One region of the Undibacterium sp. RuTC16W genome, then DNA from elsewhere that is predicted to be linked to it. Evidence: predicted binding sites of a transcription regulator. Region 1 holds the regulator's gene; each other region holds the start of a gene.
What was found. Region 1 encodes sigma-54, which starts transcription at its own class of promoters, with help from an activator protein. Its sites were predicted from a motif close to TGGCANGNAANCTGCTTT; they were not measured.
Positions count from the first base shown of each region.

Region 2: the regulator sigma-54 is predicted to act here: its motif matches at 3,050-3,067, upstream of ACO0K4_RS02285 (PEP-CTERM sorting domain-containing protein).
Region 3: the regulator sigma-54 is predicted to act here: its motif matches at 1,269-1,286, upstream of ACO0K4_RS02365 (TorF family putative porin).

Region 1 covers NZ_JBMPPE010000002.1:463,599-468,569, forward strand. Annotated here, with positions in the region: gene ACO0K4_RS06465 (MBL fold metallo-hydrolase) at 1-16, shown strand, start outside; gene hpf (ribosome hibernation-promoting factor, HPF/YfiA family) at 323-667, opposite strand; gene ACO0K4_RS06475 (RNA polymerase factor sigma-54) at 801-2,291, opposite strand; gene lptB (LPS export ABC transporter ATP-binding protein) at 2,309-3,049, opposite strand; gene lptA (lipopolysaccharide transport periplasmic protein LptA) at 3,051-3,629, opposite strand; gene lptC (LPS export ABC transporter periplasmic protein LptC) at 3,649-4,302, opposite strand; gene ACO0K4_RS06495 (KdsC family phosphatase) at 4,299-4,844, opposite strand; gene ACO0K4_RS06500 (KpsF/GutQ family sugar-phosphate isomerase) at 4,844-4,971, opposite strand, start outside.
Region 2 covers NZ_JBMPPE010000001.1:514,059-519,029, forward strand. Annotated here, with positions in the region: gene prsK (XrtA/PEP-CTERM system histidine kinase PrsK) at 1-495, opposite strand, end outside; gene ACO0K4_RS02280 (TIGR03013 family XrtA/PEP-CTERM system glycosyltransferase) at 521-1,918, opposite strand; gene ACO0K4_RS02285 (PEP-CTERM sorting domain-containing protein) at 2,128-3,000, opposite strand; gene ACO0K4_RS02290 (hypothetical protein) at 3,177-4,604, opposite strand; gene ACO0K4_RS02295 (PEP-CTERM/exosortase system-associated acyltransferase) at 4,658-4,971, opposite strand, start outside.
Region 3 covers NZ_JBMPPE010000001.1:529,730-534,700, forward strand. Annotated here, with positions in the region: gene ACO0K4_RS02355 (ammonium transporter) at 1-66, opposite strand, end outside; gene ACO0K4_RS02360 (P-II family nitrogen regulator) at 99-437, opposite strand; gene ACO0K4_RS02365 (TorF family putative porin) at 465-1,211, opposite strand; gene ACO0K4_RS02370 (accessory factor UbiK family protein) at 1,555-1,797, shown strand; gene ACO0K4_RS02375 (sensor histidine kinase) at 2,220-3,473, shown strand; gene ACO0K4_RS02380 (LytR/AlgR family response regulator transcription factor) at 3,466-4,266, shown strand; gene ACO0K4_RS02385 (hypothetical protein) at 4,561-4,971, shown strand, end outside.

The sequences.
Region 1 (4,971 bases):
AAAGTTAGCTCTATAAACAATCTGTAACTAAGTCAGGACTGACGCAAAAATCAAGATCGCTCACCACAGAGAAGCCAGGACACAAAGGAAAGGCAGGAATAAGCGATTTCATGAAATATCGATTAAAGAGTTTTTAGAAATCCCCAAAACGAATCCGCAAGCAGGCTGCGGCTGTTGGCACGAAAAGCCCCTGGAAGCCGTATCCAGCCTGCGGGTTCGATATCGATGGTAATAAGCCACTGTTCGTTTGGTGTACCCAACGAAAAAGGACGCTTGAAGCGTCCTTTTTTTTGTACCGGCTACGAACACCGGACTTGATGACTTACACCGACGCCGGGTCTGGCAGGTGCTTGATGGCGTCGTGCTGATGATCTTGAATTTTGTCTTTGTGTTTGATGACTTGTCTGTCCAGTTTATCGATGAGGAGGTCGATCGCAGCGTAGAGGTCGTGCGCCAGGCTTTCTACGTGGATATCTTTACCACTGATGTGCAGATTAATGTCTGCTTTATGCCGTTTTTCCTTTTCCCGGAGCTTGTCTACCGTCAGGATGACGGCGATATCAATGACTTGATCGAAGTGTCGCCTGATGCGCTCAAGCTTGTTTTGTACATGTTCACGTATTGCAGGAGTTACTTCGAGGTGATGTCCACTGATGGTGAGATTCATACTACGCTCCTATGGTGATGTTACTTGCTATAAATTTCTTCAGCATTTGCTCTGATGCATCGAGCTAAATTATATATAGCAATACAAAACGTAATTTCAAGGCTTAGTTACAAGACTAAATTACAGGTGTTCATTACAAGGATTTGCGCAGGCTTACTGGAGGAATTTTTAGGGCTTCACGGTATTTGGCAACAGTACGTCGCGCAATGACCATGCCTTGTTCACCCAGCATGTCTGCAATTTTGCTATCAGAGAGTGGGCTTTTCTGGTCTTCTGCTCCTATCAACTGCTTGATGAGTGCACGTATCGCGGTGGAAGATGCTTCCCCCCCCGTTTCCGTCGCGACATGGCTACCGAAGAAATATTTCAACTCAAACATACCATGCGGGGTAAGCATGTATTTCTGGGTCGTTACACGAGAAATAGTACTCTCGTGTAAACCTAGTGTATCAGCAATTTCGCGCAAAACAAGAGGGCGCATCGCAACCGCACCGTGAGTGAAAAAATTACGTTGTCTTTCAACTATCGCTTGTGCAACGCGCAAGATGGTGTCGAAGCGTTGCCGCATGTTTTTGATCAGCCAGCGCGCTTCCTGCAACTGCGATCCCATCGTTCCGTCACCGCGATTTTGCTTCATGATGTTGGCATACATACTATTAACGCGGAGCTTGGGCATGACATCCTGATTCAGCAAAACCTGCCAGCCATTTGCTGACTTTCTGACGATCACATCGGGGACCACATAGTCTGATGACGCCGCTGCAAAATCCGCACCTGGCTTAGGATTACACTGGCGAATCACTACCTGCGCCTCGCGCAAATCTTCATCATCGCAGTTGAGAATTTTTTTCAGTTTGTTGAAATCTCGCTGCGCAAACAAGATGATGTGTTCTTCAACAATCTTCAGCGCCAGACGACGTGTCACGAATGGAATCTTAGGTAAGCGTTTGATCTGCAAGGCTAGACATTCCGACGGCGTACGCGCACCAACCCCGGCGGGATCAAAGCTTTGCAGCATCGTTAATGCGAAAGATAATTCCTCTGGTTCTACACACAATTCAAGCGGCAAACTCGCATGGATTTCATCCAAGGTCTCCATCAGATAACCACTGAGATCCAGCGCATCAATCATCAGCTCAATTAAGGCACGATCACGCGGCTCACGAATATTCAGGCGCATCTGTTCCAGCAAATGATCGCGCAAACTGGTTTGCGCAGCTTCTAATTGCGGACGTCCATCCTCTTCCTCTGAAGACTTACTGCCTAGCGGTACATCATCAAAACTCCACTCTTCTTCGTTGGCGCTGGTGCTGTCCGCGGATGAAGCAACTTCCGCATTGTCACCGCTATCAGCAACCGGAGCGGCGGTCTCGGCACCGACTTCCTGTACTGCAAATTCAGATTCTGAATTATTGCTGGTGGTGCTAATCGCGCCATCGGCCAGCAATCGCACTGCATTATCCATGGGGTCATCAACCCGCTCCAGCATGGGATTATCAGTCAACAGGTTTTCCAGTTCCTGATGTAGTTCCAGCGTGGATAACTGCAAAAGACGAATTGATTGCTGCAATTGCGGCGTCAGCGCCAGGTGTTGTGAGGTACGTAGTTGCAGGCTTTGTTTCATCATCATCTCGCTTCCCGCTACATGCGGAAATGCTCTCCCAGATAAACCCTGCGTACGGATTCGTTCGTGATGATGTCTTCCGGTTTGCCACTCGCCAGCACTGCACCTTGATTGATGATGTAGGCGTGATCGCAAATACCTAGAGTTTCGCGCACATTATGATCGGTGATCAGCACACCGATACCGCGCTCTTTCAGGAAGCGTACGATACGCTGAATCTCGATCACAGCAATCGGATCAACACCTGCAAAGGGTTCATCCAGCAACACAAAGCGCGGATTCGTTGCCAGTGCCCGGGCAATTTCTACCCGGCGACGTTCACCGCCAGATAAAGAAAGCGCCTGATTTTCACGTATGCCCTCGATCTGCAAATCGGCCAGCAAGGTATCCAGGCGTTTCTCAATTTCGGCTGAATTCAGAAACTTGCCATGTTCATCCTTTTGCAACTCCAGCACGGCACGGATATTGTCCTCGACTGTCAGCTTACGAAATACCGATGCCTCTTGTGGCAAATACGATAAGCCGAGAACGGCACGTTGATGAATCGGCAAATGGGAGATGTCTACACCGTCCACATTGATTTCACCGGCATCAGAGGGAACCAGTCCAACGATCATATAAAACGATGTCGTTTTGCCCGCACCGTTCGGCCCCAGCAGACCGACAACGTCACCACTCTTTACTTCAAGCGACACATCGCGCACTACCTGGCGCGCACCGTAACGCTTTTGCAAACCCTTGATCAATAAAGTGCTCATCTTATTCTTTGGTTTGCTTATCGGCTTTAGGTTCTAAAATCAAAGTAACACGACCGCCACCGGGAACTTGTTTTCCAGACGTGCTGTTGGTCGCAACAAAGACATCATTAATACTGTCGTAGGAAAGATATTCCCCCTCCTGCTCCTGGGTTACATTTTTACCGTCAAGATAGCGGATCTTCGCCTTGGAAATGAATTTCACCAGCTCAGACCTGTCGTCGTATTCAACTCTGTCGGCATAGCCGTCGACCCATAAATCAGGGCCACCGTCGCGCTTTTGACGGAACGACACACGACCGCCAGCATTGGCATACAGAACCGATGTCTGGTGTCCGTCAGCCGCCTCTGTCACAACGGCACGATCAGCCTTTACCAGCAAAGTGCCGCGGACCAGAATGACTTCGCCAAGCAGTGTTGAGGTACTCTTTTTTCCGTCTGAAGTCAGGTGTTCTGCGCTGATTGCTGTCTTCTTCAAGCTGTCAGCCTTTTCCGCAAATGCCGCAGGCGACACAGTGAAGATGCCGATCGCCAGCATGAAACAATGACTCAGACATTTCATTTCTTTATATTGAAAGCGCATTATTTGCTCTCCGTCGTAATTAGTTAGTAGATGTCCGCTTGGGATGTGGACGATCGATGAGCATGTGAACTTTGCTGAGCAACTGCACTTCCTGTGTCGCATTGTTCGCAATCATGCCTATCGCATGCGTCTCTGATCTTTCTGTGTACAAGGCGACGGCTTTATCGGTCTTCATCGTATTCACATCCGGCAGCAGTAACAGATATTCGGTTTGCAAGCGCATGAATTTTGCCGTCGCACTATCGGGGCGTTCCATATTCACGTTGCCGTACAAATGAATTTCATCACTCTCTCTCGGCGGCTGTTGTGATGCTTGCCCTTGTGCGTTTTTTTGTTCAACAACTGCCTTATCTGCCCGGATTGTGACCGGGGTTTTGTCTTCATCAAAACTGTTGATACGCGGCTGTTGAATTTCAAAATTATCGTAACGAGGATGATGCGTCAACCGGTCACCTGCGACGTGGAAATTTGCCTGCCCATTGTTCGATAATTTAATGAAATTAAATTTCTCTACATAGTAGTCAGGCTCACTCCGGGCCGAGGAACGCGAATTGCCCTCATCATCATTTCGCCGCAACACCTCTAATACCCAAAAACTGCCAAGCGCAATCATTGCCAGCACAGCAACCGCCAGCCAGATACGAAAACGGTCTAAGGAAAATGCATATTTCATGTGAGATAAGTCGCCAGTGCTGAATCGTATTTATCTTGTGCGCGTAAAATGAAATCGCAAATTTCACGCGCCGCGCCGGCACCGCCAGTCGCTTTTGTCACATGGTGAACCCTGGTTCTGACCTCGTCATGCCCGTTCGGCACACTGGCAGCGAAGCCAACTCTCGTCAGCACGGGCAAATCGATGACATCGTCACCAATAAAACCACAGTGCTCCGGTGACAAATTCAATTCAGAAATCAACTCCAGAAACGCCGTCTTTTTGTCGTGTATGCCTTGCTTAACATGCGTGATCCCCAGATCAGCAGCACGCCTCGCGACGATGGCGGACTGTCGTGCACTGATGATCGCGGTGTGGATTCCCGCCTGTTGCAATAACTTGATGCCCTGCCCATCAAGGACATTAAAGGTCTTCATGACTTCACCTTCAGGGCTAAAATGCAGGCTACCATCAGTCAAAATACCGTCGACATCAAAAATCATCAGCTTTACTACCGACGCTCTGGCAACCGCATTTTCTGTGGAATGTCGTGCGTGATTCATCAAATCACCTTGGCCCGGGTCAGATCGTGGATATGCAAGGCGCCAACCAATTTGCCACTCTCATCGGCAACCAATAATTGATTAATTCTATGTGTTTCCATGACTTCGACCGCTTCGACGGCCAGTT
Region 2 (4,971 bases), on a different contig from region 1:
ACCCCAGCGACCTTGATCCGACATATTGCGAAAAAATTGCTCAACCAGCAGCAGGCCCATTACGGCCAAGGCAACACGGCCAAACGTATCAGCGATTAAACTGATTTTTGCGCTAAGAGGATCGCTGATCGTAGAATGCGCATAGATGGTTGAAAAAAATAACGCGCCCAAAAATATCAGGATGACTTGCTTGTAGGGTTTGCCACTCACCCAGGTAAACACGTTGCCGGAAGTTTGAGGATGAAGAAGTATGAGCAGGAAGATGATCCACGACGCACTTCTTGCAATTTCTAATGCATTGGCAAACGTGGATAGTGGCAAGCCAAAGAGAATATGAAATGCGAGCGTGGCGGCCCACGATGTAGTGATGATGCAGGCAGCGGCAAGCGTTTTCCAATGAAGTCGCCCGCGCCATTTAGTCATCAGAACAACTGACAGAATAAGAAATGCGAAGGCTGCGACAAGATAGCTTAGTGAAACAACGCTAATCAGCATCTACTCTACTTTCTATGAACGAGCATTATCTTGCTCCCTTACCCAATAAAACGACTTGTACTGTTTCCAGCAAAATCAAAACGTCTAAAAACAAGCTATTATTTTTTACGTAATACAAGTCGTACTGCAGTTTCTGCACGGAGTCCTCAACTGAAGCACCATAGGCATAGCGCACTTGCGCCATGCCGGTGATGCCTGGCTTGATACTGTGGCGCATATTATAAAAAGGAACGTCTTTACATAATTGGTCGACAAAGAATGGTCTCTCGGGACGCGGACCTACAAAACTCATTTCTCCGCGTAACACATTTAGAATTTGGGGTAATTCATCAATACGTAATTTACGAATGACTTTGCCGACGCTGGTTGTACGCGGATCATTGTTAGTCGCCCATTGTGGGCTACCGGATTTTTCTGCATTGATTCCCATACTCCGGAATTTCAGCACCATGTAAGTTTTTCCGTTTTTACCTACTCGCTCTTGTTTATAAAAAATCGGCCCGCGATCTTCTATATAAATCAGCAAAGCAGTAATCAGCATAATTGGTGAAGACAGTAAAAATATGATCGCGCTCACGGTCAAATCAAATATCTGTTTACCAAATCGTCTCAAAAAACTTTGATTGAAACCGTCACCGAAAACTAACCAACCCGGCTGCAAAGACTCAACACGAATCTGGCATGCTTCGCGCTCAAAAAATGCCGCAGCGTCAATGACCTTCACACCATTTAATTTACAGTCCAGCAAATCATCAATAGGGAACTGCGCACCGCGACGATTTTGTACAGCAACCACAATTTCATCCGCGTGGTATTTTCCCGCAACTGAACTAAGGCTCACCTCAGAAGACAAGAGATTCGTAACCGGCACCTGACATATCTCATCGGTGACAGGCACAAATCCCAAGATCTCGTACTCATGGTGCGCAGTGTTGCTCAGCGCCAATTCGTAACATTCTTTTGCCAGTGACCCCGAGCCTAGAAAAATGATTCTTGACCGCAGCAATCCTGATTCTGAGGTTTTGAAGATCAAGACCCTTGCTGTCAAGATGCCAATAGCGGCAATCACCAGCACGATGCCCAGTACACCGCGCCCAATGAATAACGTAGGAAGCACATAAAATGTCAACGTAACCAGAATGAGCGCTAAGGCTAAAGAAGGCATCAATCTTAAAAAGGTATTTCTGATGCCTTCTCGAAAATTAATCTGGTACATGCCCAGAGCACTCATGCTGAATACAACAATCGACGCAAAAACCAAAGCCGTACTGAAGAAATTATCTGATTTTTCGGAAAAAGGAAAAGCACTGTCTAATGTGCGGATGATGGCGCCCAAATAAACCGAAGCAAGTGCAATACTAAATTCAATCAATAGAAGAATTGATGTAATACGTGATACATGGTGATTAGCAATTCTGAACATCAACACTCCACAACCCGACAAATAAATTATATTGTAAAAATAACATTCTTTATGTGACAGATTACTATATTTTTGATAATTTTCACAGCGCTTAATGTGACTTGTTTTAAATATCGGAAAATAAATATCTCACAACAACTCTTTAGGCAGACACAAACAAAAAAGCTGCCTGGTTCACACCAGGCAGCTTTTACCAAGGTCGACTTGGATTATTTTCTTCTGCGACGGATACTTGCCAGACCAGCCAAGCCCAAACCGAGCAAGCCAAGTGATGCAGGTTCTGGGATTGCATTACCGCTCACTTGTGAGGAAGACTTCACAGTCCAGCCCAGCGCTGATGCCGCGCCATTTACATCATCATAATTTGTGGACAAAAACAAATCATGCTTACCACCAAGCGGGTCAGACAAAGTGTTTGTATCCAGTTGAGCCAGCCATGAACCAGCCGTCACATCAAGGAAGCCTTGGCCATGACCTGCAAAACTTGTACTGTCAAAAGTTGACTGGTAGGAGCCAGCAGCACCGAACGGTGTCGCATTTACGGCAGGGCTAAACTTGGCACCCAATACTAAGGAACCACTTGTAATACCTGTGTATGTTTGAATGCCAGTACGTCCGCCAGGACCTAAAGCAGGATTCCAGTCAGTCGCATTAGAGTACAGATTAACCCAGCCACCTTGCGAAAACGTATTGGTATTTTGCAATCCAGTAAAAGGATCAACTGGACTGACACCTACCGCATAATCTTTCAAACCACCAAAAAGGCCAGTAAGGTAGTCACCAGGACCTGCACTCCAAATTGTCGTACCAGTTGAAATTTTCGTGATGTTAGTCACAGAAAAAATACCCCATGTATCGTCACCGTAGCTATTCACTGCTGGTGTCGTTGCTTTTGTATCGCAAGAAGCAATGGTAGAGCAAACCAGGCCTGGAGTTACACCGTAGCCAACAGTACCGGAATCATAATTATTTAAGGTAAATTTTAAGTCGCCCGCCGTCAGACTTAAAGCGCTTGCTGAGCCAACTGCGCCTGTCACTAAGGCCAAGGCAACAACAGCTTTTGATATTTGTTTCATGTTCATTTGAGCTTCCCCTTTGATTAGGTCAAATCACTATCTCGACGCATAACTATAAGCACGAGGCGTGCCAGAAATAACTTTATATTATAAGTATTTGATTTTAATAGATAAAATGCTTTTTTTATTTAATCAAAAGATAATTAAATTACAGCCTTGTAAAAATATTCGACATAAAATATTTACCCCGGCCAATAAACAAATTTGCGCTCATAATCCAGCGATTTGCCGTATGGAAAATCATGGTACGGATAGCATATCGTTTCAACTTTTTCATGTGTCGCGGCAATGGCGTTTTGCAGTACCGATGCAATTTCTTGTGGGGAAGTTTTATTTCCATATTGCAATTGAACTTCCCATAACACGCAACCGCCAGTAAGAGTCAAACGAAAAGCCCCGCTCACGTGCACTGAAATTGAGGGATTGGCATAAAGCATGTGTTTGAAATAATCCAGATGCATGCCATCCGGCAGATAATCCTTGGCTCGCCCGTGCAGAGCGATTACAGGTAAAGATGGCGGGGAAATTCCCAGATTTATTTTTTCATACACTTCGTTTAATTCAACCGCACTAAGTAGCCTCGCTTTATCACCGGTTTTATATCGCATCAAAGGAATTGGGACATCCGGATCAAGCATGGAAACCAATAGATCGCCATTACCATGACTGTCCGTGTTAACGACCTCGACGAAAGTTCGCATAGGGTTAAAAACCATAAAGGACGGCACTGGTGCGTCAATTGCGCTGTTGCCAAATAAATCTACCAGCAAGTCCGGCTGAGCCATACATGCCCTGCGCATAGCAATGGTTTCTCTTGTTTCATTAAACAAGTTCAGTCCTAATTCGCCGACACCCATAGAGCTTCCAATCAGGCCACTGGCGGGATGATCAAGGTTGATGTTCAAAGCCAACGCAAGATAATCCCGGAATGACTCGCTAAACGTCTCTTCACCGACAATCACGTTCACTCGGTAACGACGCCAGTCAAGCCCCTTATTTTGAGAAAAATCACACAATTTTTTAAGAAAAATAGGGTCGCCACAAAGAATGATTTGCTCAAAAGCAGCACCCGCTTGCTCGACAATTGCACAAGCCATATCCTCTCTGACGCTGACGTTAGCTACACATACGGTGTCCGATTGAAATGTCACTCCCATCGGCAAACAATTGATCAACAAGGTTTTATAACGATCGATATCAAAAGCTAGCTCAAGCCCCATATCGATCAGAGACGCGGTTGACTTCAATTGCTTTCTGGTGCCGAGCCCAATCGCAAAACCGTTGCTCCCATGACCTGAGCTGGTGAGTATAGAGGCAAGCTGCGACTTATCCGTGTCGCTGGCAATCAATTGATCTATAGAAAAACGACGGAACGTATTAGCTTTTTCCAGCACAGGACAACGTTGCAAAAAATCATCCACAGTAGTAATGTCATTTACTGAAGCACCATGTTCACTCAGCAAAATTTGATAGGCAGATGAACATCTGGCGGCTCTGCGAAATGCACGAATCAACTTCTTTTTACCTAGTTGAATAAGCTGATCAGACGTAGTTCTTGCTAACTGATAGCGAATAATCCGTCTGCATAATCTGGCAAAAATTGGATTCATCTTTTACGTTTTTTAAAAATTGAATTTGTTTTGGCTTTCCTGTATTTCTGCGCTTATTTTTTCTTCTTTACCATCTGCCAAAATGAACCGATCATGGTTCTGATAATCACGTTATAGGGTATTTTTTCATCATTAAACCAGGCAGCCAGAAACTTATTTTCTTTATGCAACCGGTTGTTTAACTCATCTAAATCCACGACAAAAGGCGTAACCGGGCCGTAGTAATCGGTTTGCGGGCCTATCGGCACAAAACGAAATCCCATTTTATCCAGCGATTTTGCCAACGAGCGCTCCATCGCCGCATACCAATAGCGAATGCCATTTTTTCGGCTGTAGCGATACATCTCACGATATAAGCCTAGTAAGA
Region 3 (4,971 bases), on a different contig from region 1:
CGATACAAAACCGACCGATAAAAGCAAGGCACTACTGATTAATGCTTTGCAAAATATTTTCTTCATGTGTGATCTCCCTGTGGATCTTAGAATATCGGTCAGAGTGCTTCGTTGCCGGTTTCGCCGGTACGAATACGCACAATTTGCTGTAAGTCATAAACAAAAATTTTGCCGTCACCAATCTTGCCAGTACGGGCCGCGGCTTCAATCGCTTCAATAGCGCGATCAACGATAGCGTCATCAACCGCTGCTTCAATTTTTGTTTTTGGTAAAAAATCGACCACATATTCCGCACCACGATATAACTCGGTGTGCCCCTTTTGGCGACCGAAACCTTTGACTTCAGTCACGGTAATACCTTGTACGCCGATGGCTGACAGTGCTTCTCGCACTTCGTCGAGCTTAAACGGTTTGATAATGGCGGTAATCAGTTTCATGCTGACCTCGATTAGATAATACGTTGCTTAAAATGATTTAAGAGCTGACAAAACGATACTTGTTTTTCCAGTAAATTTGCCTTGAGGTGTCACATATAAAGCACTATCTGCTTTGGTTGCAACCGCAGCAGCACTAAACGTCACGCCAGCATACTCAGTTGTTACACCGACCTTCCAATCTGTGTACGCATATGCCGTGTTGTTTTTTACTGTTTGATGGCCCGCATGTAAGTTCAGCGTATAGCCAGGGGTGAATTCAACATTGGCACCAATATCCAGATATCCACTATTTTTACTGTTGACGAAGCCGAAAAGATTAGTCACTGAGTGAGAATACTTTGCATAAACAGGACCATAACCAACCTGACCATAAATCTCCGTAGTATTCGCATTAGCAAATCCAGGAACGCTGCTCAGACCGTTGGATGGGTATACGTAAGAGAGTACGCCGACGTCGTATGAAATATCTTTGACGATCTCACCGCGCTTACCAGCGTAGATATCCCATTCAACGTTGCCACTACCGCCTGCGTCTTTCGTCCATTTAATGGTAGACAACCAGGTACCCGCATAAAAACCTGTCGGGTTATGGGTATAGTCTGCACCACCTTGTAAAGCTGGATCCAGACGTGTTTGTGAGATACCACGGTAACGGTAATCACTTATTGCACCAATATTGAAACTTACTTCATTGTCAGGCTTTGCATCTTCTGCATGTGCCAAACTGCCTGCTAACGATGCTGCAACTGCTGCGGCGAGTAATAGTTTTTTCATTGCGCGTCCCTTTTTTGGTTAATAAACAGATTAGAAAACGTAAATTCCAAGCTGGTATTAGCAGGAGTCGTGCCAACCAGACAAAGTGACGAAATAAAATTCGCCAAAATCTCAATACTCCCGCAGCAAACACTGACAACAACCGACAAAACGGCGTCATAAGTGCATTTGAGCCAAGGGATGCGCTATGATTCCATTGAAGATAAAATGCCTTTCACTATTTAGCAGACCATTTATTTTGAGTTACATCAGGTCGCCGCACCAATTTAATGCAAAACCTAAATAAATCACCCCACATTACCGCACCAGTATCGTGCAATTTTTAGTTATTACAAGGATTCTTATGAGTAAGCCTGATTTTTTCAATGAGCTTCAATCTAAAATCAATCAGGTTTTAGAAAACTCCCCCGCCAAAGATATAGAAAAAAATGTCAAAGCAATGATGAGTCAAGGCTTCTCCAAGCTAGACCTAGTTACCAGGGAAGAGTTTGATATACAGGCACAGGTTCTGGCTAAAACAAGAACTAAACTAGATGTTCTTGAAGCACGGATTGCAGAACTGGAAACTGCAGCCAAGAATAAATAATATCCTTGGCCGTTCCAAAAAACTGCCCTCCAGAGGGCCGCCTACTACAGTGTCATACAAAACTAATATACTTTTAAACTAATATACCGTTGTACTCAGCCTGCGGCAACTTTGGGCACGGCACGCTAAAAAACTGTTCCCAACACGCCCTAAATTTTATATAGCAAACCTTGAGCGCCCAAGACTTGTAAAGTGGTCTGGTACTACAGGTATGTCTGTTTTTGAATTCATCCGCACGTATTTACTCATTCGATATTGGCCCTCTCAGCGCTCTTGAGAGAGTCAATATTGTTCACGTAATCTGTTTTCGCACTGGCTTGAACAAGGTTCATCTCTATTTATTGGCTTTCGTCGGATAAGGGGCGTCGCTCTGAAACGTACTCGCTAAGCTTGGCGACAATCGCAATCATCAGGAAACCACCATGCTCACCAGCTTAGTATTTATTCTTCGTAAAACCTTTGGCGGGATGGTCATACTCAGTGTCTTCATTGTATTAGTGGTCAATGTGGTATTTAGATACAATCCACCGGATTGGTTTTTTCTGGTCCCCATAGTACTAAGTGCGTTGATTGCTGCCGTGGCATTCTCACACGTACGTCGGGTACGTTTGATTTCTACTGAAGTCATAGCCAGTACACTGGCCAACAGACAGCACCTTCAGATCGAGATTCCTTTAGAAGCAAGTCTAGCGTTTGCTTTAGTGGAGGCGGCGATACGCGAATTGCCCGGTATAGAACAAGTTGAAAGCGCTCACGACAGCCTGCAAGTGCGTGCCAAGATTAAACGCATCAATCCCTATCAAGATCATTTTTTTAATCAGATCAAGTATTTAAATTGGCTGGCGACTAAACGCAACCAGATACTGGCGACTGTCACACCTGGTGATGATGTAGGCAGCGTCAGCTTACTTTGCGAACCAGAAAGAGCCGTGTGGACCGATCTGTTTTTGGTCGATAACGGTACCAACTTAGAAAATATGCAGGCGATCAGTCGCGCTATTTTACGTCGGATGGCAGAACTGCGTCGTCAGGAACAGGCCGCTGTGCAACAAACCGTCAGTGAAAAAGAACTCACCGTCGCCAAACTCAATCTCTTGCATGCACAGGTAGAGCCACATTTTTTGTACAACACCTTAGCCAGTGCGCAAATTTTAACGCGCACCGATCCGGCTGGCGCCGATCACATGCTCGGTAATTTGATTACTTACCTTCGCTATTCCTTACCGCGCACAGAAAATTCTTTATCGACCTTGGGTGAAGAGCTAGAACGTGCCAAAGCCTATTTGGATATTATGAAAATACGCATGGGGTCGCGCCTGCAATTACAAATAGAAGTCACGGATAATTTACGGACGATTTTATTTCCAAGCATGATGCTGCAGACCCTGATTGAGAACGCCATTAAGCATGGTCTGGAGCCACAATCCGGTGGTGGCACGATCTGGATTTTTGCACGTCATAATGAGCAATCTGTTGCGATCACCGTGGCCGATAACGGCCGTGGCTTCAGCGCCGAGGGCGCGGGCACAGGTATAGGTTTGCGCAATATACGTGAACGTCTGCGTCTAGCTTACGACTCCGCGGCCTCATTCGCGATAGCCGCTAATTTCCCTAGCGGTGTCGCAGCCACTATCAATGTACCGGCGAACTTCTTACAGGGAACGAATCATGTCTAATATGTTAAAGGGGCTTAAGTGTGTAGTCGCCGAGGACGAAGATTTGCTTAGATTATCCTTGCTAGAGTCATTGGAAGAAGTCTGGCCTGATCTGAAAATTATTGCGGTCTGTGACGACGGTGGTAGCGCGCTGGAGGCGATAGCGATGCATCAGCCGGATATCGCCTTTCTGGATATCCGCATGCCAGGCTTAAGTGGTTTGGAAGTAGCAGAGGCCATGACAATGATCAGCCCGAAGACGCAAATCGTGTTTGTGACAGCCTATAACCAATATGCTATCGATGCATTTGAAAAGGGTGCGGTCGATTATCTTTTAAAGCCCATCACAAACGAAAGATTATTGAGCACTGCAAAGCGCCTGCAAACGCGCGCCATTAACGGTAATTACAGCGTCACCAATGATAGCGCTACGATGACTACCTTAATCAAGCAGCTTAGTTCCAGCTTATCAAATCCAGCTAGGCCAGAACCGTTGGTGTGGATTACCGCCAGTGCGGGAACAGAAACACGCTTGATCATGATAGATGATGTCGCCTACTTCCAAGCGGACAACAAATATACGGTAGTCATGACAGCTCAAGGCGAAGCCTTATTACGCAAACCCATCAAGGAACTATTAGACTTGCTTGATCCTGCTATTTTTAAACAAATTCATCGATCCACAATCGTCAATATTAAAGCGATCGCCTCCATCACACGTGAAGATACCGGCAAGGGAATTATCAAGCTCAAAACACGACCAGAAACTTTGAGTGTTAGCCAACCCTTTATGATTATTTTCAGGAATATGTAGACCAACAATACGCATGTAAGCCGAGCGTAATATGGATCACTGTATCCAATACAGTTTCAGTCAAGAGCGGTCAAAAACAGGTCATTATCAAATTCAAGTTCAACCGGCACAGACCAGCATCATAGGAATTTTTTATACCTCTTATTTTTGCGGTGGCTTTCGTCGGCAATTTTGCCTTTTAAGTAGTCAACAACTCGGTTTGGTCGGATACCAGATAACAAAATTTTTCTCTTGTTTACAGTAGATCTAATCAATCTTTTTATTGATTACTTTCGTCAGAAAACCGGAGGAGAAATGAAATTTATTCGTCACGCAGCCATTCTGTGCATCGCTCTCAATAGCGGTCTTGCATCAACAGTATTGTATGCACAAATTTTACCAACTCAAATCACCTCTTCCATCATCGGCCAATGGAACTTTGAAACCGCGACCGGAACCACAAGGACGGGAGACAAAGAAATTGATCTCATGGGCAAAGGTCTTATACAAATCGCGTACAAGGGGCAGGTCCTAATTGCCACAATCGGCTGGCTTGATGAACGTGGTGACGTACAGTCATTACGTAAGATGGAAGGGCGTATCAGCGAAGGAAATGCCATCTTTACTCACTCTGGTACAAGGACACATACCAGCCCACGTGGCAAAGAAACCAGTATAGAAGTCAATGTGATCTGGAAACTGCAGGCCAAAGACAATGTCTTAAGC